3 regions of the Spongiibacter sp. UBA1325 genome follow, and region 2 is predicted to be linked to each of the others. Evidence: predicted binding sites of a transcription regulator. Region 2 holds the regulator's gene; each other region holds the start of a gene.
The links. Region 2 encodes sigma-54, which starts transcription at its own class of promoters, with help from an activator protein. Its sites were predicted from a motif close to TGGCACANNNNTTGCNNT; they were not measured.
Positions count from the first base shown of each region.

Region 1 (7,803 bases), on a different contig from region 2:
GTCACCACTCGCAGCATTTCATCATTGACGAATTCTTCATCGTGGACCACCACGATATTTTCGATAACATTTTGTAATTGGCGAATGTTGCCAGGCCACTCGTAGCTGAGTAACAGCTCCATCGCCGCATCGGTAAACCCACGAAATACTTTGTTATTTGCCGCGGACTTCTCTGCCAGAAAATGCGTCGCCAAGGCGATAATATCCCTGCCCCTGTCACGCAAGGGCGGCAACTTAACCGGAATAACATTTAAACGATAATAGAGGTCTTCCCTGAACTGCCCCTGCCGAACAGCGTCTTCTGGATCGCGGTTTGTGGCGCACACAATGCGTATATCTGAGTGCATCATTTTTTGGCCACCGACTCGACTAAACGTCCCCGTTTGCAAAAAGCGCAGCAGTTTTGCTTGCAAGGCCAAATCCATTTCGCCGATCTCGTCGAGAAACAGGGTGCCACCATTGGCTAACTCGGCCGCACCTTTGCGCTGCGACACCGCGCCGCTGAAGGCGCCTTTTTCATGGCCAAAAATTTCCGACTCGAATAACTCGGCGGGGATCGCCGCGCAGTTAACGGGAATAAACGGCCCGGAAGCGCGCGAGCTGGCATCGTGAAGCGCTTGCGCACACACTTCCTTGCCGGTGCCACTTTCGCCAGTGACAAACACACTCGCCTTACTGCGGGCCGCGCTGTCGAGAAGCTGATAAATGCTCTCCATTACCGAGGACTCGCCGACAAAATGCTCTCTTACAGCTCGGATTGGCCGGGGTTTTGATGCCGCTGTGGCACCAGCAGTGACTTGTCCCTGATCTAAGGTCGACTGCTGCGCGGCATCGGCAACAGCGGCGATCAGTCTGTCCTTGGAAAACGGCTTTTCTATAAAATCGAAGCCGCCATCGCGCATCGCCTCAACGGCGATATCGATGGAGCTGTTAGCGGTAATAATGATCACCGGAATATCGGCACGCGCTTTGGTAAAGCGCATTACCTCCATACCACTGATGTCGGGTAGGCAGACATCCTGCACCAAGATATCTGGCATCTTTTCCTTGATAGCTACCAGGGCGGAATGGCCGTCAATAAAATGCGACACCGCATAACCAGCGGCCTCGAGGTAACTGCTATAAAGGGCCCCGCTGGACACACTGTCTTCCACAACATATACCAGCTTTTGCGATCCCTCAGACATTGAATGCCCTCCGCAGATTTTTAAAAAATAACACGACTACAGCAGCTCTACCTGAACTTTCTGACGTGTTTCATGACACACCGCCAGCAACTGTTCGGCAAGTTCGATGATTTGCTCTCGGCCACTTGGTGGCGTTTCATTGATATAGCGGGCCAGACACGACAGGCGTTTGGCGCCGTACAACTCCGCCGAGTTTTTTAGAATATGCGCAACGGCCATGACTTCAGTCTCTGAATTATGATCGATGGCGGTACTCAAACGCGCCGACAATACTGATAATTCGTCAATAAACAGCCCAAACAAACGCGCAACTGTAGCCGGGTCGAACTGTTCCTGCATATCGCGATGCACCGCTACATCGAGCAACGCTTCGTCACCGCCGAAGCCGGCTATGTCATCGCCCTTGATGGATGACTCACTGTCGCCCGATTCGCTCAGTACGGACACCAGCGCCAGCTTACTGACCGGCTTCGCCAACATCGCGTCAAAGCCCGCTGCGTCCATTACCGCGCGGTGCCCGCTACCTTGTTCGCCGCTGAGCGAAATAATCATGGCGTGCTGGTTAGGGCCCGACTCCCCTCGCAGCGCAACGCATATCGCCGAGCCCTGCAGCCCCGGCATGTGCTCGTCTAACAACAGTGCGTCGTAATGCTCGTGTTGCGCTTTTGCCAGTGCGCTGCTTCCATCATTGGCGGTATCGCAGATGATGCCCTCAGCCTCAAGCATGGCCTTTACTGCCAATAAGCCGGGCAAGCTATCATCGGCGACCAAGACTTTGCGTGTCACTAGTGAGTGGCTTTGCGGTCGGGCCATCATTTTTTACCTCTGCGCTGCGGTGGCGAAAATAATTTTCTTCCATGACCACGCAATATCGGCACCAAGTACTTACAACAGCAACTTTGTTATAACTATCATGTTGTTAGCCTGCTTTGCGGCGAACGACAGCCAGAACAGCGACAATTTTTATCACCAACATCCTATATTGCTTTGCAAAATGCAAACTGTTCTGCAACTCAGCAATATGGCCAGCCAGGCGGAAATTGACTGCGCCGACCAGATATCAAATACTCAGATTACCTTTCGCGACTACGTAAATGCTTATGACTGACGATCGTCCCTCAAAGCAGCCGCAGGCTGGCAGCAGAAGTATTGAAAGCTGGGCTGAATTTGAGATCGACCACGAGGGCACCATTACCCGCATTCTGCACCGCGGTCCTATCGATACACTTCGGTCTCTCGCGTCAGTCAGTCCGGGAGACAAACTACGTGACCGCCTGCCCAGTGCTGCGCTGCATTCACTCAAATCCGGGGCGGCGGCTGGCGTCGCATCGCAAAGCTTTGCCGCAACCATGGATGGCGAGCCGCTTATCCTCCACCTTACGGCCTCTGATGAGCCGCCGGGGCGTTTTCTACTGACGATCTACCCCGATCGATTGGGGCTGAGTCGTATTCAACGCCAGCAAAAGCACCTGGAAATCATCTCCCGCTCACTGTACGAGTCCAGCCTCGACGCCATCATTACCATTGATGACAAGAGCGTCATCCATGAATTTGGCAGCTCTGCGGAACAACTCTTTGGCTACACCCGGGAAGAGGTGGTTGGTAAACATGTGGCGGACATCGTCATTCCCCACGGCATGAGAAAATCTCACAACGAGGGCATGGCCAACTTCAATAAGACCCGGCAGGGGCCTGTGCTGAATACGCGGATAGAAGTAGAAGCTATCCGGCGAGATGGCAGCCTCTTCCCCTGCGAGCTAACCGTTGTTCCCACTGCAGAATTCGAAGGGCAAACCTTCTTTACCGCAACCATTCGAGACATTACAACGCGCATCGAGCGGGAAAAAGCGCTTACTCAGGCAAGGGAAACCGCAGTTGCAAGCAGTAAGGCTAAATCCAGCTTTCTCGCGCATATGAGCCACGAGATTCGCTCGCCCCTGAACGCCGTTATTGGCTGTATGGACCTGCTGCTTGAAGGCGATTTATCCACCGAGCAACGCATGCTGGCAGAGACCTCACTTGCGGCAGGCAATAGTTTATTAAGCGTCATAGAAGACGTGCTGGACTTTTCAAAAATCGAGTCCGGGCAACAAGAAATTCACTCCAGCAAGTTCAGTTTATTAGAGCAATGTGAGCGCGTGATGGAGGTATCAACCATTCGCGCGGTAAATAAAGATATCGAGATCTCCGCCTGCATCGACCCCCGCATACCGAAAACGGTAATCAGTGACCTGAGCTTTGTACGGCGAATCGTCACCAACCTTCTCGATAACGCGATTAAGTTCACTGACTCTGGCGGCGTAAATCTAAAAATCTCTCAAACTGATGAAAAACTGGCTGACGGCCGACTCGGGCTGGTACTTGAAGTGCGCGATTCGGGGGTTGGGGTTTCAGAAGAGGATCAAGAGAAGTTATTTAATGAATTCTCTCAAGTAGATAATAGTGACAGCGCCGTTCACGGTGGCACGGGCCTTGGCTTAGTCATTTGTAAAAAACTGACTGAGCTGCTCGACGGTCGAATCTCGCTGACGAGCAAAAAAGGCGAAGGCTGCCGGTTCCGCGTTGAGATACCGGTCAATGCAAGCAGCACTAGCCTTCCCAGCCTGGCAAAGCCAAAACGCGCACCAGGCAAGCTGTTTTTGCGGAGCGACAACAAAACACTGCTTGCCAGCATACTGCAACAAGCGGACTGGCTGGGCATAGAAGCCGCCGCAATTCGTGCCTTAGAGAACCTTCCGAAATTATCTGCACACGACATACTGATCGTGGACATGCGTTGCTTTGCCACACCGGAAAAATTGAGCACGTTATTGATGGCGCAGCAGATCTCCATTCAACAAGTGGTGCTGTACAACCGCAATTTCTCGGCGGAACTCTTGCAACACAGTAGCAAGGCCGGCTTCCAACACATGATGTATCGCCCCTTTCGGCCGAGCCAGCTCCTTGCCATTCTCGACGGCGACGCCGAATCGGAGCCCGCCAATGAACACATCACCGACGAAATAAATCCAAGCCGGCACAAGCTCCTACTCGCAGAGGATAACGAAGCGAACCAGTTAGTCGCGAAGACTCTGTTGTTGCGCGCCGGCTATCAAGTCGACATCGTCGCCAACGGCATTGAGGCATTAATGGCCGTAACCAGTGGCCGCTACGACTTGGTGCTAATGGACTTGCGTATGCCTGAAATGGACGGTTTAGAGGCAACCCGACACATCCGCCAATTGCCAGGTAAAGAGCGCAACACCCCAATTATCGCAATGACCGCCAATGCCTTCGATACCGATGTAAAGCGCTGTGAAGACGCGGGCATGGATGGTTTCCTGTCTAAACCGGTAAACCGCGATGAATTGCTGAACACACTTGAGTCCTGGCTACCTGTTGAACAAACCGCTGCGTCCAGTTCCCAGGATGACGCGGGCAACACCGCAACACTCACTGCAGCGCTGTATGCCGCGGAGATAGACACCACGATACTTGAACAACTCGTTGTCGATACAGGGTTAGAGACCGCGCTAATTATTTTAAAAATGGTCGTGGAGCAGCTTGATAAGTTGCAGTCTCTGACTGCAGCGATTGCGGACTCCGCCGATCAACCAGCACTCGCCGGGCTTCGCGACGCCGTACACTCCGCGAAGAGCAATCTTGGTTATTGCGGCGCAACGTCGTTGCAGGACTATTGTTTGCAGATCGAAAAATGCTGCGATGCTGAAAATACCCAGCTTCTTATGGAGCTACTTTCGGTATCCGGCGAGAAATTCTCGTCAGGCAAAGAAGCCCTCCATCATGCGATCGCTGAGTTAGAAGCGCGGTCAGTCTAAGCCTAATGTTTCGCGCAGTGCGCGCTTAGCATCACCGGCAAGCCAGTTGCATTGCAAAATGCAAATCATGCTGGCTATCGAACCACTCTCTGCGCCCTTAAAAACCCACCTAACCCTTTGGCAATCACTTATAAATCATAGACTTAAAATAATTTTACGCGCCTGGCACAGGCATTGCCCCTTTAGCTCTAAACAGCCGAGAGGATGCCAGCATGCGCCATCACACCGTTTACAACAAATCGCTCAGCGCCCAGCCACGCTGTGTAAAAAAAACAGACCGTATATTGGCAGTGGCAGCCGCGTTAGCCTTCGCTCCGTGGCTTTTCGTTCATAGCCTTTTTCGCCTGATTAAAGGCAAAAAAATCGTTGACCGCGTCACCTTGCACAGCGCTGCCGGTGATGGCGTGCCCGCCTTACTGCTGCACGATCAGGTAAATCTCAGTCGCCTGCCGTTGCTCCTAAACGTTATTAAAGGCGAGCTGGCACTGGTCGGTTACCGAGCGCGCACCGAGCAAGAGCCCGCTGCAGCGGGTACCGAAACCCTGAATCCCGGTATGTTTTCACTGTTCGAACTGCGACGAATTTCTGGTATCGACTTTATCGACGAAGAGGCCTGCAATCTCGAATACGCCGACAAGCAGGGATTCAAAACAGATGCTGCCATCATCGGCAAATCGCTGCTGGCAGGCCTGTTGTACAGCGGCGGCAAAACTCTGAAAGACGTCGACAGTTTTACGATTTTTGGCGTAAACATCGCCAACATCTCAATGGAAAACGCACTTTCGGTGATTAATAAGCACGTGACACATCGACATCGTGCGACAGTTTTCTTCGCGAACGCCCACACCTTAAATCTCGCCTACAATGACAGCGAACTGCGATCACAACTGAATCAAGCAGACTATATGCTGCCCGATGGCAGCGGTATCGAAATGGCCTGTCGGCGCAACGGTATTCGCCGTAAGGGCAATATAAACGGCACCGATATGCTGCCTTTGCTGTGCGAGCAACTCGCCCAACACGGCCAGCGCCTGTTCATGCTCGGCGGTGAAGACGGAATTGCCGATGCCGCGATGCAGGCAATGTTGAAGCAACAGCCACACTTGCGAAGCGCCGGCACACAACACGGCTATTTCGACAAACAGCACTGCCAGGACATCGTCGATAAAATTAACGATAGCGGGGCGGACGTGCTGCTGGTCGGCATGGGTCAACCCCTACAGGAACAGTGGATTCTCGCCCACCGGGAGCAACTAAATAGCCCAGTCGTCATCGCCGTTGGCGGCTTGTTCGACTTCTATGCCGAGAAGGTCTCCCGGGCGCCCCTGTGGCTGCGTGAGCTGGGTATGGAATGGATCTGGCGGCTACTACAAGAACCGGGCCGGATGTGGAAGCGCTACATCATTGGCAACCCTCTGTTTTTACTCAGGCTGCGGCAGGCCAGCCAGAGCTAAGGATCGCACCACATCGTATACCGCCACTGCGGTGGCGCACCCTCCAGCAATATGATTCGCAAAATGCAAACGCAAGGCACGATTTGCATTTTGCAATTTCCCGCCCTCGACAAAAAAACACTATCCTACTGTTTTTAAAGCATATTTTTATTCACGCCAGCTGGCACGCCCCCTGCAATATTCAAGATATGCCGTCTCACAATAGCAGTGAGATCAACCTAATCAGCAGCAGGAAAGCGCTATGAACATTGCCAAATGGACCCTATCTGCACACCGCCTTTTCACGCCGCGACGCTGCCGCCGCGCCGTCCTCGCCAGTGTCGCATTAACACTGGCGGCCTGTGCGTCGATGCCGGATATTTCGACAAGCCTGCCTGAGCGCGATAAGCCAGAGGTGGAACAACGCCACGAGTTTAGCAGTCGCATGGCGGTGAATACCTGCTCGACCGATGGCAGCGGCATGGCGCCGAACAGTGCGGACTATCGTGTCGATGAACCCTTAGCGCAGCAGTGGCGAAATCCCGGTACCCCGCGATCGTTAAACAGCCAAGGCCGGCGCTTGCTGCCACTGTCACCGGGCGACAGGATCGAAATTCGCATCCATGAAGGGGAGGAGTTCAGCGGCGAGTACTTGGTTAACCACGATGGCAATATTGAGCTTCCCTACCTCGCCCCGGTGCAGGTGGTTGGACTGGACACCGAAGAAGTGGAGAACCGCCTGCGCATCATGCTGGTTGCCCAACAAATGTTTCTCGCCCACACCCTTCACATCAGTGTGCGCCCGCTTCAGTGGGCCCCCATTATGGTTTCGGTGTCAGGCGCGGTATTTGAGCCTGGCCGCGTACTCATCAACGACCTGATTCCCGCGCAGACCGACGACAGTAAAATTCGCATCAGCGGCGACTACCCCACCAAACGCTACCTCAGTGAAGCCATACGCGCAGCAGCGGGTGCACGCCCTGACGCGCGTGTAGACAAAGTTCTGCTGATTCGCGACGGCTGGCAGCAAGAAATCAATCTCGCAGGGATATTTTCGGGCCAGCACACCTACGACGTGCCATTGATTGCAGGCGATCAAGTGATCGTTCCCTCAGCAGGCTGCATGCAAGCCGAGCTGATTCGCCCGAGTCAAATCACGCCAAAGGGCATTCGGGTGTTCATTTCAAATTTGACCAACCCAGCAAGCAACAACGCCTCTGCGGCAGTGGGCAAGTACAGCAGCAGCATGCCCTACGGCACGCGGTTACACCAGGCAGTGGTATCGGGCAACTGCAGTGGCGGCACGCAATTCACCAATGCCTCACGCTACGTCGTGTTGGTGGGCACTAACCCCATCAGTGGCGA
Region 1 covers NZ_DBTD01000004.1:353,724-361,526, reverse strand. Annotated here, with positions in the region: gene B3K78_RS04470 (sigma-54-dependent transcriptional regulator) at 1-1,187, opposite strand, end outside; gene B3K78_RS04465 (response regulator) at 1,224-1,973, opposite strand; gene B3K78_RS04460 (response regulator) at 2,288-5,005, shown strand; gene B3K78_RS04455 (WecB/TagA/CpsF family glycosyltransferase) at 5,218-6,459, shown strand; gene B3K78_RS04450 (polysaccharide biosynthesis/export family protein) at 6,701-7,803, shown strand, end outside.
Region 1: a site for sigma-54 is predicted at 5,169-5,186, ahead of B3K78_RS04455 (WecB/TagA/CpsF family glycosyltransferase). Genes of this name have one in related genera too.

Region 2 (7,803 bases):
GACTGCCCAGTTTTTGCAGGGCTTCCATTTCGCGCTTCAGTGCGGTTTTACTCGGGCGTTCTTGATCGTCTATATCGGTCACAATAACGGTTGCTCTATCGGCTTGGCTTGAGTGGAACTCAAGCGTAAAAATACGTGGCTAATCCAAGGAAGGACATAAAGCCGACAACATCGGTAACCGTGGTTAACACAACGCCGCCAGCTAACGCGGGATCGATGTTTAGCGCCTTCATTACCAGCGGCAAAATGGCGCCGGCCAGTGATGCGGTGATCAGGTTAATTACCATGGCGGCGGCGATAATGGCGCCGATTAAGGGGTCGTTAAACCAGTAACTGGCGGCCAGCGCGACAATGAGTGCCCACAGCAGCCCGTTCATGAGTCCTACCAGAACCTCTCGATTGATCAGCCAGCGACTGTTATTGCGGCTGATATGGCCAAGGGCCATCCCGCGAATCACCACGGTTAAGGTTTGTGTGCCGGCGACACCGCCCATGCTCGCGACAATGGGCATAAGTACGGCCAGTGCGACGACTTTTTCAATGGTGCCTTCGAAAAGGTTGATAACACCGGAGGCAATAAAGGCCGTTAACAAATTGATGCCGAGCCAAATGGCGCGGCGCGGCGCGGTGGTCATTACCGATGCAAAGGTGTCTTCGTCTTCATCCAGACCGGCCATACTCATCAGTGAGTGGTCGGACTCTTCGCGGATAACATCGACGACGTCATCGATGGTGATTCGGCCAAGGAGCAATTGATTGTCGTCGACCACGGGGGCACTGACCCAGTCCCGCCGCTCGAAGAGGTTGGCAACATCGCGCGCAGGCATGGACGCCACAATGGGCTCAACCTCGGTGTCCATGATTTCACGAACGGTAACGCTGGGGTCCGAGACCAGCAGTTTCCGCAGCGACAGTGAGCCAATGAACTGGTCATTACGGTTAACGACCAGCAGGCTATCGGTCATTGCGGGAAGCTCTTCGTGCCGCCGCAGGTAACGCAGCGCGACATCTAGGGTGATGTTCGGCCTTACAGTGATGGTGTCGGTGTTCATCAGACCACCGGCACTGTCCTCGTCGTAGGACAGTATGTGCTCCACACGCACCCGGTCTTGATGGTCCATCGACTCCAGCACTTCGCGAATCACGCGGTCCGGAAGTTGCTGGAGTATATCGGCGATATCGTCGGTTTCGAGACCCTCGGTGATCGCGGCGACTTCCTCGGCATCCATGTGCCGCAGGAACTGACTCTGCACCTCGTCGCTCAGGTGCTGGAGAATGTCACCCTCATTTTCGGTATCGACAAGTTGCCACAGCACGCCCCGCACTTTTTGCGGTGTCGACTCAATAAGGTGGGCGGCATCGACGGGCGGCAGGCCATTGAGCATACGCCGAATTTGCAGAAACGCGCCGGAGCCCAGAGCTTCATTCAGTAGCTCTAGGCGGCTTTCAGCTTGGGGCTTTTCTGCGGTTTGGGCCATATAGCTCTCTGCGTTGCGTTCGGCTTTCTGCTGGATAGCAGTCACACAGTGTGGCGAGAATTATCCTTTAATCTTCGCTGGGCAACAATTGCAGACGGGCGAAATCGCGCTGAAATGCGCAGTATTTGATTTATTCGCCTTCGTCAAAGCGGCGTTCGATCAAGTCGACGAGAGCGTCGAGGGCTGCTTGTTCGTCTTCCCCTTCGCAGCGAATGTGCAGTGTCATGCCTTTGCTGGCCGCGAGCATCATTACCGACATGATGCTTTTTCCGTCGACCCATTGCTGCCCCGCCGACACCTGAATGCGAGAGGCAAATGCGGTGCTGGTGGTCACGAATTTGGACGCAGCACGGGCGTGAAGGCCGAGTTTATTGATGATAGGAATTTGGATTTCTTGCATCGCCTTGTCCAGCCCAGGTTAGTGCTGAAGTTCGCGGTGGCGAACTTGCAGGCCAGGACAGGTGTCGCGAAGCGCCTTAGCCAGCTTTTCGGCCATGTATACTGAGCGATGTTGTCCACCCGTGCAACCGATCGCGATGGTGAAGTAGCTGCGACCGGCAGATTCTATCTCAGGCAGCCAGCGCAGCAGGTAAGTGAGTATGTCGCTATACATCTGTTGGACTTGCGGCTGGGCATCGAGGAAGTGCTGAACGGCGTCGTCGCGGCCGCTGAGGCTGCGCAGCGCCTCGTCCCAGTGAGGGTTGGGGAGCATGCGCAGATCGTAGACCTGGTCGGCATCAATGGGTAGGCCGCGCTTAAAGCCGAAGGACTTTAGTTGTAATGCCATGCGGCTAGCGTCGACGCCGAGAACGCGGTCACGTATGGTGGCGCGCAATTGATGCACAGTCATGTCGCTGCTATCGATGGTCAGCGATGCCTCGGCGACGATGGGCTCCAACAGCGCAGACTCTTGCTTTATCGCGTCGCTAAGCGGCTGGGAGTCGGTGCTCAGTGGATGCCGTCGACGGGTCTCGCTAAAACGCTTAATGAGCTTGTCGTCGCTGGCATCCAAAAAAAGAATACGCAAGCTGGCCAGGCTTCGAACTTGTTTGCACAGTTCTTGGAAGCGGGCGAGCTCTGTTTGTGAGTTTCTCGCATCGATACAGACAGCAACCTGCTGATGAACTTTCAGTGTGCTTTGAGAGAGTTCGGCAACGAGTGCGGGCAGCAGTGACACCGGCAGGTTGTCGATGGCGTAAAAGCCTTCGTCTTCGAGCTGGTGCAGCGCCGTGCTTTTGCCCGAACCTGAGCGGCCGCTGAGAATGATAAGCTTCACGCCTAGCTGGCTACCGCACGTTCATAAAGACTGCTGTCGCTGTCTGCGCTGCGAAGCTGCTGGCGGAAAGCGTCATCGTTGAAGGCGTTGGCCAAGCTTGCCAACACTTTAATGTGTTCGTCGTGTGCTTCGGCAGGGACGATCAACGCAAACACTAAGTCCACGGGTTGGTCGTCTATCGCTTCGAAGTCGATAGGCTCGGCAAGTTTAAGCAGCATGCCGGTAATTTCGGTGCACTGCTGGCTGCGACAGTGGGGAATCGCAACCCCGTGCCCGATACCGGTGCTTCCGAGTCGCTCGCGGGCGAGCAGTTCGTTGAACAGTTCGTCGGCGTTGAATTGCGCATTATCCTCACTGACAAAAATAGAAATTTGTTCCAGTAGGCGTTTCTTGCTGCCCACAGACGTACCGCAGTGGGTACGTCCGGGGCTGAGTATTGAATCAAGGGTCATGTTTACGTTTCCGGAACATCCCCGGGCCTTTAGTGGCCCAGGTTTTTCTCCTTGTGTTTAATAAGCTGGCGATCGAGCTTGTCGGTGAGGCTGTCGATGGCCGCGTACATATCCTCTGATTCACAGGTGGCGAACAGATCGGCGCCGGCCACATGTACGGTGGCTTCAGCTTTTTGAACCAGCTTTTCTACTGACAAGGTAACGTCGGTATTGGTGATATTGTCGAAGTGCCGTTGCAGCTTGGCGAGTTTGTTGTTGACGTAATCGCGAAGTGCCGGGGTAACTTCAACATGGTGACCACTGACGGTTATTTGCATATCTTGCTCCTTCATCGCTGAGAACATCCGGCGCCTCCCGGCGCGTTGTTTGGGCCTTTTGGGGCCTTATTAGACCAGTCTTTTCCGTTCGTTAGAGGGCGGAATGACTAGTGATTCCCTGTACTTTGCAATGGTTCGCCGGGCAACTTTGATGCCTTGCTCGGCCAACAGTTGGGTGATTTTGCTGTCGCTTAGCGGTTTTTTGGGATTTTCTGCGGCAATTAATTTTTTGATTAGTGCACGAATCGCCGTGGAGGAGCATTCTCCTCCGGTATCGGTCGAGACGTGGCTGGAGAAAAAATATTTGAGTTCGTAGATGCCTCTCGGGGTATGCATATATTTTTGCGTGGTAACCCGTGAGATCGTCGATTCATGCATGCTCACCGCATCGGCGATGTCGTGGAGCACTAGCGGTTTCATCGCTTCGTCGCCGTACTCCAGGAACCCGCGCTGATACTCAACAATTTTGGTGGCGACTTTCATCAGTGTTTCGTTGCGGCTCTGCAGACTTTTAATGAACCAGCGCGCTTCCTGTAGGTTGTCGCGAATATAGTCTTTGTCGCTGCTGGTGCCGCTGTCTTTGGCGAGCGATGCGTAGTGGCTGTTAATTTGTATTTTCGGGGCAATGTCCGGGTTTAACTCAACCAGCCAGCGGCCTTCTTTTTTGCTGACGAATACGTCTGGTACCACATACTCTGTTTCGTCGTTGCCCACGCAGTCACCAGGAGTGGGGTTCAGCGTTTGAATGAGTGCCAGGGTGTCGCGCAGTTGGTCTTCTTTTAGCCGGCAGCGACGCATGATTTGGTTGTAATCACGGTTGCCGAGCTGCGGCATGTGCTGCTCGACAATCTGCAGCGCTTCAGCCAGGTATGGGGTGTCTGGGGAGAGCTGCCGAAGTTGAATTAACAAGCATTCTTGAAGGTCCTGGCCGCCAACACCGGGGGGGTCAAACTGCTGGATGAGGTGAAGGACTGCATTCACTTCTTCTATTTCGATATTGTCGTCGTCGAAGGCGTCCACCAGCTCTTCGGGGCTGACGGTGAGCCGCCCCTTTTCATCGATCGCGTCGATGATGGCATCGGCGACGATGCGGTCAAGTTCTGAGAGCCGGCTGAGGTTGAGTTGCCAGCGCAGGTGGTCCTGGAGCGACTCTGAGCTGCCGTGGCGATAGTCATTGTTGTAGTCGTCGTCGGCGCTACCGGCCGCGGAGGAGCTTGGTGCAGAGCTTTGGTAGACGTCTTCCCACTGGCTGTCTACCGGCAAATCTTCGGGGATGTCGCTGCGCTCGGCCCATTCACTGTCGGCGTCGTTGCTGGGCGCCTCCTCAGCAGAGGTCGTTTTGCTGTCAGCCTCATTGGCGTTACTTTCGCTCTGGCTGTTGCTGCTCTGGGGTTCCGGGCTGTCGCTGTCTTCCTCTACTTCCAGCAGGGGGTTGGAGTCCAGTGCCGACTGAATTTCCTGTTGAAGGTCGAGGGTGGAGAGCTGTAATAAACGAATCGCCTGTTGCAGCTGGGGCGTCATGGTCAGCTGCTGACCGACTTTTAGCTGGAGCGATTGTTTCATAGGCAATGACTTCTACTACAACCATACCTGAGGGATTAAATGCCGTTATGTAGTCATAAACGACGATGCTTCAGGGTCAGTGTAGTCCCGCAGCCGCACCGCTGCAATAGGCGTTTAAAGCAATTGCTGTGCCGATTTTTTGATCAAAGGGTAAATGTGTCGCCGAGGTAGATGTCCCGCACGATTTGGTTGTTGAGTACGGCCTCGGCATTGCCCTCAGCAACGATGCGACCTTCGCCAACTATGTAGGCTTTTTCGCAGATATCGAGGGTTTCTCGCACATTGTGGTCGGTAATCAGGACGCCGATGCCGCGCGCCTGCAGGTGGCGAATAATTTGCTGAATATCGTTCACCGATATGGGGTCTACCCCGGCAAAGGGCTCGTCGAGCAGAATAAAACTGGGCTCGGTGGCCAGTGCTCGCGCAATTTCTACTCTGCGCCGTTCCCCGCCCGAGAGCGCCATACCCGGCGATTGGCGAATATGGGCAATGTGAAATTCTTGTAGCAGTGCATCGAGCTTTTCTTTGCGTTGCTTGCGATTCAGGTCGCTGCGGGTCTCCAATATCGCCATGATGTTGTCAGCGACGCTCAGCTTCCGAAATATGGATGCTTCCTGAGGGAGGTAGCCGACGCCGTGTTTGGCCCGACCCTGGATGGAAAGTGGTGTCAGGTCTTTGTCGTCGAGCTGAATGCGGCCACGGTCGGCGTTGACGATGCCGACGATCATGTAAAAACAGGTTGTTTTCCCTGCCCCGTTGGGACCCAACAAGCCGACTATTTCACCGCTGTTAATACTCAGGGAGACGTCTTTGATTACCTCTCTGCCTTTGTAGGCTTTAGCGAGGTTGCTGGCTTTCAATACGGGCATGTTAGCGGGGAGTCTCCGGGGTGTCGGGGGTGGTGCTTGGCGCGGGGCTATCGGTATCACTCACGCCCTGCTGAGGCTGTAGGGTCATTTGTACCCTGCCATCGAGTTTGTGGCTGCCGCCATCGGCAATGACCATTTGCTTGCGCCCGCTGTATACAATGCGATCGCCACTGATCTTTGAGCCTTGATGTCGGATGGTGGCATCTTTTTGCAGCAGGATTTCCTCGGCATTTAGGCTGTATTCTATGAGTCGAGCACTGGCGACCACGACGCCTTCCCCGGCGCGGGGTTGTTGCTCAAAATGGGCGGGGCTGCCATGGGCAATAACCTTGGTTACTTTTCTGTCAGCCTCGACAATAATCAGCTTGTCTGCACGAATAATCAGGCTGCCCTGCGACATATTGACGTTGCCCGTGTAAATGCCGCGATTGTTTTCATAGGTGGCTTTGTCTGAGCTGAGGTTGATGGCCTGGCGGCGATCATCGGGCAAGCCATGCACGCTGCTGGCGAGGCAGAGCAGGGCGCTAATAGCGAAGGTGGGTAGATTATTGCGGTTCATAGTATCCTTTTACCTTCGCGAGCAGCTCGACTTTCTCGTTAACGAGGTCGGCCGTCATGCCCTCCGACTGGGTTTCGCCATTGGGTAGTTGCAGTCGCAGTGGCTGATCCGTCGCAACCAGGCTTTGCTCCAGGTCAATGCTGAGTTGCTCTGTGTGGATTTGCGCTTCGCGAATTAAGTCTTCAACAACAACACTGCCACGCAACTGCAGTTGTTGGCCATTTTGTGACAGTGTGCCGGTAATGGCTTGCGCCGTCCACGGCCGCTGCTCGCCGATATTGCCGATGTAAAAGGGCTGATTGAGCTGGATGCTGCCCGAGGAAATCATGCGTTCGGCACTGTCTGCGCGCCAGCGGTATGCCACATTGCCGTCTTGGCGATATTTCAAGCCTTCGATGCCCTGGAGGTGGGAGTCAACGTCGGGGATGGCTTCGAAGCTGTCAGTCAGGCTCAATTTCCCGCTCTCACTAAATTGCGTGAGGTAGATCACGGTGCCCGCGATAGCGGCCAGTACCGATAGGACCGATGCAGCATTGATATTGAATGACGGCGCAGCCATTTACAGGAACTGCTCAAGTGCGTCGTTGAGCTTGCCTTGAGACATCAAAATAAGCTCGGCGATCTCTCTCACAGCGCCGCTGCCCCCCGCGGCACGCGTTTGCCAGTCGGCATGGCGTGCTACGAAGTGGTGACCATTGGCGACGGTAATGCCCAGGCCCGCTGCTCGAATCGCGGCTAAGTCGGGTAAATCGTCACCCACGTAGGCGATTTGATCGTAGCTTAGTTTGAGGTCTTGGCGCAGTTCTTCGAGTGCCGTGCCTTTGTCTTCCCTGCCTTGGTAGATTAACTCGATGCTCAGTTCTCGCGCGCGTCGCAGCAGCAGTTCAGAGGTTCTGCCGGTGATAATTGCGGGGCGGATGCCGGCGTCGCGCAGCAGTTTAATACCAAGCCCGTCAAGGATGCTGAACGCTTTCATTTCCTCGCCGCTATTGCCAAAGTACAGGCTGCCGTTGGTCAGTACGCCGTCGACATCCATTGCCAGTAGGGTGACCGTTTTTGCTTTTTCGAGAATGGTTTGCATGGTGTTCCCTGTTTTAGGCGACGCCGGCTTTAAGCAGGTCGTGGGTGTGGATCACGCCTACTGGCTTTGCGTGATCGTCCAGAGCGACCAAGACGGTGATTTTATTATCTTCCATAATGCGCAGTGCTTCTGCGGCCAGTGTGCCGGGCCTGATGCTGCGGCAGTTGGCGGTCATCACGTCGTCTATTTTCGCCTGGTGAATGTCAAT
Region 2 covers NZ_DBTD01000001.1:25,084-32,886, forward strand. Annotated here, with positions in the region: gene yjgA (ribosome biogenesis factor YjgA) at 1-82, opposite strand, end outside; gene mgtE (magnesium transporter) at 120-1,478, opposite strand; gene B3K78_RS00135 (HPr family phosphocarrier protein) at 1,609-1,878, opposite strand; gene rapZ (RNase adapter RapZ) at 1,897-2,754, opposite strand; gene ptsN (PTS IIA-like nitrogen regulatory protein PtsN) at 2,757-3,206, opposite strand; gene hpf (ribosome hibernation-promoting factor, HPF/YfiA family) at 3,236-3,523, opposite strand; gene B3K78_RS00155 (RNA polymerase factor sigma-54) at 3,593-5,086, opposite strand; gene lptB (LPS export ABC transporter ATP-binding protein) at 5,230-5,955, opposite strand; gene lptA (lipopolysaccharide transport periplasmic protein LptA) at 5,957-6,514, opposite strand; gene lptC (LPS export ABC transporter periplasmic protein LptC) at 6,501-7,073, opposite strand; gene B3K78_RS00175 (KdsC family phosphatase) at 7,074-7,595, opposite strand; gene B3K78_RS00180 (KpsF/GutQ family sugar-phosphate isomerase) at 7,609-7,803, opposite strand, start outside.

Region 3 (7,803 bases), on a different contig from region 2:
AACCGCCGATACAGCGACCGCAGGCTGATACCGGCAATGTCGGCGGCTTTTTCCTTGTCGCCATTGCAATGCTGCAGCAGCGACTTGAGATACTGTTGCTCTTGCGCCTTTAAGTCCAGCCAGGGGCCCTTGTGAGGTGCGACGGGACTTGGCGCGGGCTCTGCCTGGCGACCCTCTTGCCCAAAGCAGCGCTCCAGCACCGCGAGATCGATAATACTGGAATGGGCGAAGATGGTGGCGCGCTCCAGGATGTTTTTCAACTCGCGGATATTGCCTGGAAAATCATAGTCCTGCAGGCGCTTTACCGCAGAATCGGTGAGGCGATATCCGCCATTGGGGCTGAGCTTTTTCAAGATCGAGCGGGAGATCAACGCAAGGTCGGCGCGGCGCTCGCGCAGCGGTGGCAGGTGGATGGGAAAGGTATTAATCCGGTAGTAAAGGTCTTCGCGGAACTGCCCACCGGCGATCATCGCTGGCAGGTCTTTGTTGGTGGCACAGATCAAGCGGAAGTCGGCCAGCTGAGGCTGGGTGCTGCCCACCGCGCGATAACTGCCGGTTTCCAGCAGGCGCAGCAATTTTACCTGCATACCCAACGGGACATCGCCGATCTCGTCCAGAAACAGGGTGCCGCCACGGGCCGACTCAAGCAGGCCCGGCTTATTGCTCACCGCGCCGGTAAAGGCGCCCTTCACATGGCCAAACAGCTCGCTTTCAAACAGGGTGTCGGTCAAGCCCGCACATTCAACGGTAACCATCGCCTTGTCGCAGCGCCCACCGGTACTGTGGATCGCCTGCGCTGCCAGCTCCTTGCCGGCGCCGGACTCGCCGAGTAGCAACACCGAGGTGTCGTGGGGAGCAACCAGATTTATCAACTCCAACATGGTGTTAAACGCCGCACTGCGTCCCACCATATGGTCGCTGCTGATCTCCGCACTGGCGCTGCGCACTGGCTTGAGCATTTCAATAAAGTAGCGCAACTCTCCATTGCGACCTTTAATGGGTAGCATCTCTACATCAATATGCTCGCGACCACGGGGGGTATTGTGGATATGCAGCACGCGCTCGCGCTCGCCACTGTGGGTACACGCCTGAAGGGGGCAGCTCTCGCCCGCCTGGTCGCAGGGCTTGTCGTAGCCATGAGACACCCTGAAACAGTGATCGCCCACCGGCACATCGCCAAAGCTTTGCTGGTAACGCTGATTACTCGCCACAATCTGGTAATCGGGCGTCAGTAGAATGGCCGGGTGCTCTAAGCCGTCGAGCAGAGACCGAAAATCGAGGTCGAGGTCTGTAGCAATTTGTCGCATCGTCTTTGCCAGAAATGACAGGTATTCTGACAAGACTGACACAAAACCTGGCACGCTGCGATACACATTGCCTTTTGCAAACCGCTCGCCTGATTTTTATCCATCAAAATCAATGCCTTGCGGAATTTTCGCGCACTGGCACACACATTGCTGTGCATCTTAGTACAAATCGGAATATTGGAATTCCGTTTAGATATATAGAGAGAGGAGCTTATGGATATCGACCCCCTTGTGCTGGCGCGCATACAGTTCGCCACCAATATCAGCTTTCATATCCTGTTTCCCGCCATTTCCATTGGCTTGGGCTGGTTGCTGCTGTTTTTTCGGGTGCGCTTTACCCAAACCGGCGACAAGGCCTGGGAATATGCCTATTACTTCTGGGTGAAGATCTTTGCCCTGACCTTCGCCATGGGCGTGGTCTCGGGCATTACCATGAGCTTCCAATTCGGCACCAACTGGCCGGGCTTTATGGAAAAAGCCGGCAATGTCGCCGGGCCGCTGCTGGGCTATGAGGTACTGAGCGCCTTCTTTCTGGAGGCTTCATTCCTGGGCATTATGCTGTTCGGCAAAGACCGCGTATCCAATCGCATGCACCTGATCAGTACCTTTCTGGTGGCATTCGGCACGACGCTTTCGGCGTTCTGGATTCTCAGCCTGAATTCGTGGATGCAAACCCCCACCGGCTACTACCTGGAAGACGGCGTGGTAATGGTGGAAAGCTGGTGGGAAGTGATCTTCAATCCCTCTTTCCCCTACCGCTTCTTCCATATGGTAATCGCCTCTGTACTAACCAGCGCCTTCCTCGTTGCTGGCGTCAGCGCCTGGCGGGCACTGAAGAATGTCGACGGCCCCGCCACCTGGAAGATTATGCGCACCGGCGTGATGGTTGCCGCGGTGCTGGCCCCGCTGCAAATTTTCATCGGCGATCTGCACGGCCTCAACACCCTTGAACACCAGCCGGCAAAAGTCGCCGCCATGGAAGCCATTTGGGAAACTGAGGAGGGCGCCCCCTTCACTGTTGTCGCCCTTCCCGACGAAGAGAGCCGCAGCAATAAATTCGCGCTGGAAATTCCCTACGCCGCAAGCCTGGTACTTACCCACGAACTCAAGGGCGAAGTTAAGGGCCTGAATGAGTTTGTTGGCGAGCACCCACCCGTTGCGATCGTGTTCTGGTCTTTCCGTGTGATGCTCGCCATCGGCGGACTAATGGTACTGGTCGCGTGGTGGGCCGCCTGGGCACTGCGAAGCGGCCGGCAGGCCAGTAAACCCGTACTCGCGGCCCTCTCAGCGATGACCTTCTCCGGTTGGATCGCGGTGCTGGCCGGCTGGTACGTTACCGAGATTGGCCGCCAGCCCTGGATCGTCGACGGCGTGCTAAAAGTCCAGGACGTTGTCGCCGACCACAGCGCTGCCACCGTTAGCGGCACCTTGTTCGGCTACATCCTTCTATACCTGTTCTTACTGGCTTCTTACATCGGCGCGCTGCGCAATTTGTCAGCCAAGCCCGCTGCCTCGTTGATCTTAAACCCGGCTGGCACGGCGTCAGCCAACACCGGCGATAACACCGCGAAAGGGGGAGAATCGTAATGGAATACTGGCTACCGATTATCTATATGGCGGCAATGGGCTTGTCCCTGCTGATCTACGTTATTCTCGACGGCTACGACCTCGGTGTTGGCATGCTTATGCCGCTGGCCAACGACGCCGAAAAAGACATTATGGTCGCCTCCATTGGCCCCTTCTGGGACGCCAACGAGACCTGGATTGTGCTTGGCGTGGGGATTCTATTAATCGCCTTCCCCATGGCCCACGGCATCGTGCTCACCGAGCTGTATCTGCCGGTAACGATCATGCTAATGGGCTTGATACTGCGCGGCGTGGCCTTTGACCTGCGCGTCAAAGCGGGTGACCACCGCAAAGCGCTGTGGAACCGCGCCTTTTTCGTCGGCTCACTGGTCGCCTCAATGGCTCAGGGCTGGATGCTCGGCGCCTACGTCACGGGCCTGCAATCCAATACCACCAGCCTGCTGTTCTCGGCCCTCATCGCGTTAACCCTGCCCGCGCTGTACCTCACACTGGGCTGTGGCTGGCTGCTGATGAAAACCGAAGGCGACCTGCTCACCAAGGCCATTGGCTGGGCGCGCAAGTCCGTGTGGCCAATGGGCCTGGGCCTGTTGCTGGTGTCGATCGCCACGCCGCTGGTCAGCGACGCGATTGCTGAGAAGTGGTTCAGCTGGCCCAACTTCCTGATTCTGGCGCCCATCCCGGTGCTGTCTCTCGCTGCGTTTGCCACGATTGTTGCCCTGCTTAACAGCGACAACAGCATCTACCGCGGCCACGGCTGGAAGCTGTATGCCAGCACTGTGGCCATCTGCGTATTGGCCAGCCTCGGCCTTGGCTACAGCCTGTTCCCCAACATCATCATTGGCCAAATGACGATCTGGGATGCCGCCGCCTCGGTCAACGCCCTGCAATTCACCCTGGTTGGCGTTGTACTGACCCTGCCGATCATTATCGGCTACACCATTTTCGTCTACCGCATCTTCCACGGTAAGGCGACCCACCTCTCCTACGACTGAGCAGCAACAGCCACTGCTCATTGGCGGGCTGCGCGCAAGCGGGCCCGCCTTTTTTATGCCCGCACCTTCAGTCGACGTCACTATCAGCCGCTTCCAGCCCCCACAGAACACAACTCTGTCAAATATGACGAAGTTTCTGCCAGATCTGGCAAAAGCAAAAAGGTTTTATTTGCGACGGCAGCTCAAGCAAACCCGAATGAATTTTAATTTTCAGCAATTACAACAAGTTACGCTAAATATTCGTTTTTGCCGTGTCTTGGCACGAATCCTGTTACTACAATAATACGGAATATAGTTATTCCAATTACTCATAACCGAGGCCGCGTTATCGCTGTACGCATCAGGGACCGATACCGCTCGCGACAACAGTAAGAGGATTGCATCATGCTCGACAATATCTCCATCGATTTCGACCACAAACCCGAAGTTATCGCCTTCTTCGACGAACCCACCAACACCTTTTCCTATGTGGTGAAAGACCCCAGCAGCAACGCCTGCGCGGTCGTGGACTCGGTAATGGAAATCGACTATGCCGCGGGCCGCCTGTCGCTGGTGGGTGCCGACAAAATCATTCAGCACATTCGCGACAATAAACTGAGCCTCGAATGGATCATCGAAACCCACGTGCACGCCGACCACCTGTCAGCTGCGCCCTATATTCAAGAAGCGCTCGGTGGTCAGATCGGCATTGGCGCCAACATTACCGTGGTGCAGGAAACCTTCGGCAAAATCTTTAACGCCGGTACAGAGTTCGCTCGCGACGGCTCGCAGTTCGACAAGCTGTTTAACGACGGCGACGAATACCACGTGGGCAATATGCTGTGCCGCGCCATTCACACCCCCGGCCACACCCCGGCGTGCATGACCCATGTAATGGGCGACGCGGCATTTGTTGGCGACACCCTATTTATGCCTGACGGCGGCACCGCCCGCGCGGACTTCCCCGGCGGCGACGCTCGTGTTCTCTATCAATCCATTCAGCGCGTGCTATCGCTGCCCGATGAAACCCGCCTGTTTATGTGCCACGACTATATGCCCGGCGGCCGCGAGGTCGAATACGAAACCACCGTCGGCGCCGAGAAACAGGCCAACATCCACGTACACACTGGCACCAGCGAGGCGCAATTTGTCGCCATGCGCGAGGCCCGCGACGCCACCCTCGATATGCCGCGGCTGATCTTGCCATCTCTGCAAGTAAACATGCGGGCAGGCCACCTACCCGGCGCCGACGACAACGGCACGGTGTATCTAAAATTACCATTGAACGTACTCTAAGGGCTGGGCAAGGCATGGAATACAAGCAAATAGACTCGGGGCTGACGGTTTCCGGCCAGCTCACCGTTAACGACCTGCCGGCACTGGCAGAAAAAGGCGTAAAAACGCTGATCTGCAACCGCCCCGACGGTGAGGGCGGCGATCAGCCGGGTTTTAAAGAGATCGAAGCCAAAGCCACCGAGCTGGGCATGAGCTGTCACTATTTGCCGGTCGTCAGTGGCAAAGTCAGCGACGAAGATGCCACCAGCTTTGGCGAGTTACTCAGCGGCCAAAGCGCTCCGGTCCATGCCTATTGCCGCAGCGGCATGCGCTCTACCACCCTGTGGGCACTGAGCCGCGGTGAAGAGATGAGCCTGACAGACATCGTCGATGCTGCCGCCAAGGCCGGTTACGACATGAGTGGCGTGGCCGCGCGTATCGCCGCCGCCCGCAATGGCGACAATACCGCCGAGGGCATTGCCAGCTACGATGTGCTGATCGTCGGAGGCGGTGCCGCCGGTATCTCCACGGCCGCCAGTTTGGTGAAACGCTGCAAAGGCATCTCCGTTGCCATTATCGACCCCGCAGAAAACCACTACTATCAACCCGGCTGGACCCTGGTCGGCGGCGGTGTCTTCACCCCTGAGCAAACCCGGCGCAGCATGGCCTCACTCATTCCCAAGGGTGTGGAATGGATCAAGGCCGCCGTCGCCGCCTTCGACCCCGACAACAACACCGTGGTACTTGAAGGCTGCCGCCTACTGAACTATCAACGCGTGGTGGTTGCCGCCGGTATCAAATTGAACTGGGACGCCATTCCCGGCCTGAGCGAAACCCTGGGCAAGAACGGCGTCACCTCGAACTACCGCTACGACCTCGCACCCTACACCTGGGAGCTGGTAAACAAGGTTCGCAGCGGCCGCGCGATATTCACCCAGCCGCCCATGCCGATTAAGTGCGCGGGCGCTCCGCAAAAAGCCATGTATTTGTCGTGCGACCACTGGCACCGTCAGGGGCGCTTAAACAATATCGACGTGGAGTTCTACAACGCTGGTGCGGTGCTATTTGGCGTTGCCGACTACGTGCCAGCACTGATGAAATACATCGACAAATACCAGGCCAAACTCAACTTTGGCCACACCCTGACCCGCATTGACGGCCCGGCAAAAACCGCCTGGTTCGCCACCAAAGACGAACAGGGTAACGACGTGGAGGTCAGCCGCGAATTCGACATGATCCACGTGGTACCGCCGCAAGTCGCCCCCGACTTCATCCGCAATAGCCCGCTGGTCGATGGCGCCGGTTGGGTCGATGTCGACCAGGCCACGCTACAGCACAAGAAGTACGCCAATATCTGGGCACTGGGCGATGTAATGAACGCCCCTAACGCCAAAACCGCAGCGGCGGCACGCATGCAGGCACCCATTGTCGCCAATAACATCGCAGCCGATATCAGCGGTCGCGGCGGCGACATTGCCCACTACAATGGCTACGGCTCCTGCCCGCTTACCGTAGAGCGCGGCAAGATCGTATTGGCGGAATTTGGCTACGGCGGCAAGCTGCTACCCAGCTTCCCCAAAATGATGCTCGACGGCACCAAGCCATCTCGCCTGGCGTGGTTGCTGAAAGAGAAAATTCTGCCGCCCATTTACTGGCAGGGCATGCTCAAGGGACACGAGTGGCTGGTTAAGCCCACCATTGGTGAAGACGCACCAGCGAAAAAATAACCCACCCTTTCGCGCCGCTAATGCGGCGCTGTTTTTTCGTTTATGTGCAACACCACAGCCGCGACTGGAGAGGACAGCATTTTGAAAGGCGCACTCAGCCAATACTTACCCATCCTGGAATGGGGAAAGCAGTACAACCGCGGCCAGCTCGCCTCCGACCTGCTGGCGGCCGTCATTGTGACGATCATGCTTATCCCGCAGTCGCTGGCCTACGCCCTGCTTGCCGGCTTGCCTCCCGAAGTTGGTCTCTACGCCAGTATGTTGCCACTCATCGCCTACGGCCTGCTGGGCAGCAGCCGCAGCCTGTCGGTGGGCCCGGTGGCCGTGGTTTCGCTGATGACGGCCAGCGCCGTCGGCCGCATTGCCGAGGTCGGCAGCATGGGCTACCTCGATGCCGCCGTGCTGCTGGCACTGTTCTCCGGGGCGTTCCTGCTGCTGATGGGCGTTCTGCGAATGGGCTTTCTCGCTAACTTTCTGTCCCATCCGGTGATCGCCGGTTTTATCACCGCCTCGGGCATTATTATTGCCGTCAGCCAGCTTCGTCACCTGCTGGGCGTGCACGCCCACGGCGACAACCTCTACGAAATTCTGCTCAGCCTTGCCGAGCAAGCCAGCCATACCAACCTCTACACCTTAGCGGTCGGTTTGCCGATGCTGGTCTTTTTATTCTGGATACGTAAAGGCCTGCAACCGCTGCTGGAAAAAGCCGGCCTGTCGCCCTTTGCCGCCGCCATGGTCAGTAAAGCGGGCCCCGTTGTTGGCGTGGTGATGACCAGTGTTGCCGCTGTCGCCTTCGACCTCGGCGCAAAAAACGTGGCATTGGTCGGCGATGTGCCCAGCGGCCTGCCCGCCCTGCGCCTGCCACCACTGCACCACGAGGCCTGGCAGGAACTGTTGATCTCGGCGATCTTCATTTCGGTCATTGGCTTTGTGGAG
Region 3 covers NZ_DBTD01000009.1:407,114-414,916, reverse strand. Annotated here, with positions in the region: gene B3K78_RS10485 (sigma-54 interaction domain-containing protein) at 1-1,307, opposite strand, end outside; gene B3K78_RS10480 (cytochrome ubiquinol oxidase subunit I) at 1,521-2,894, shown strand; gene B3K78_RS10475 (cytochrome d ubiquinol oxidase subunit II) at 2,894-3,886, shown strand; gene B3K78_RS10470 (MBL fold metallo-hydrolase) at 4,271-5,161, shown strand; gene B3K78_RS10465 (bifunctional protein tyrosine phosphatase family protein/NAD(P)/FAD-dependent oxidoreductase) at 5,176-6,867, shown strand; gene sulP (SulP family inorganic anion transporter) at 6,949-7,803, shown strand, end outside.
Region 3: a site for sigma-54 is predicted at 1,444-1,461, ahead of B3K78_RS10480 (cytochrome ubiquinol oxidase subunit I). Genes of this name have one in related genera too.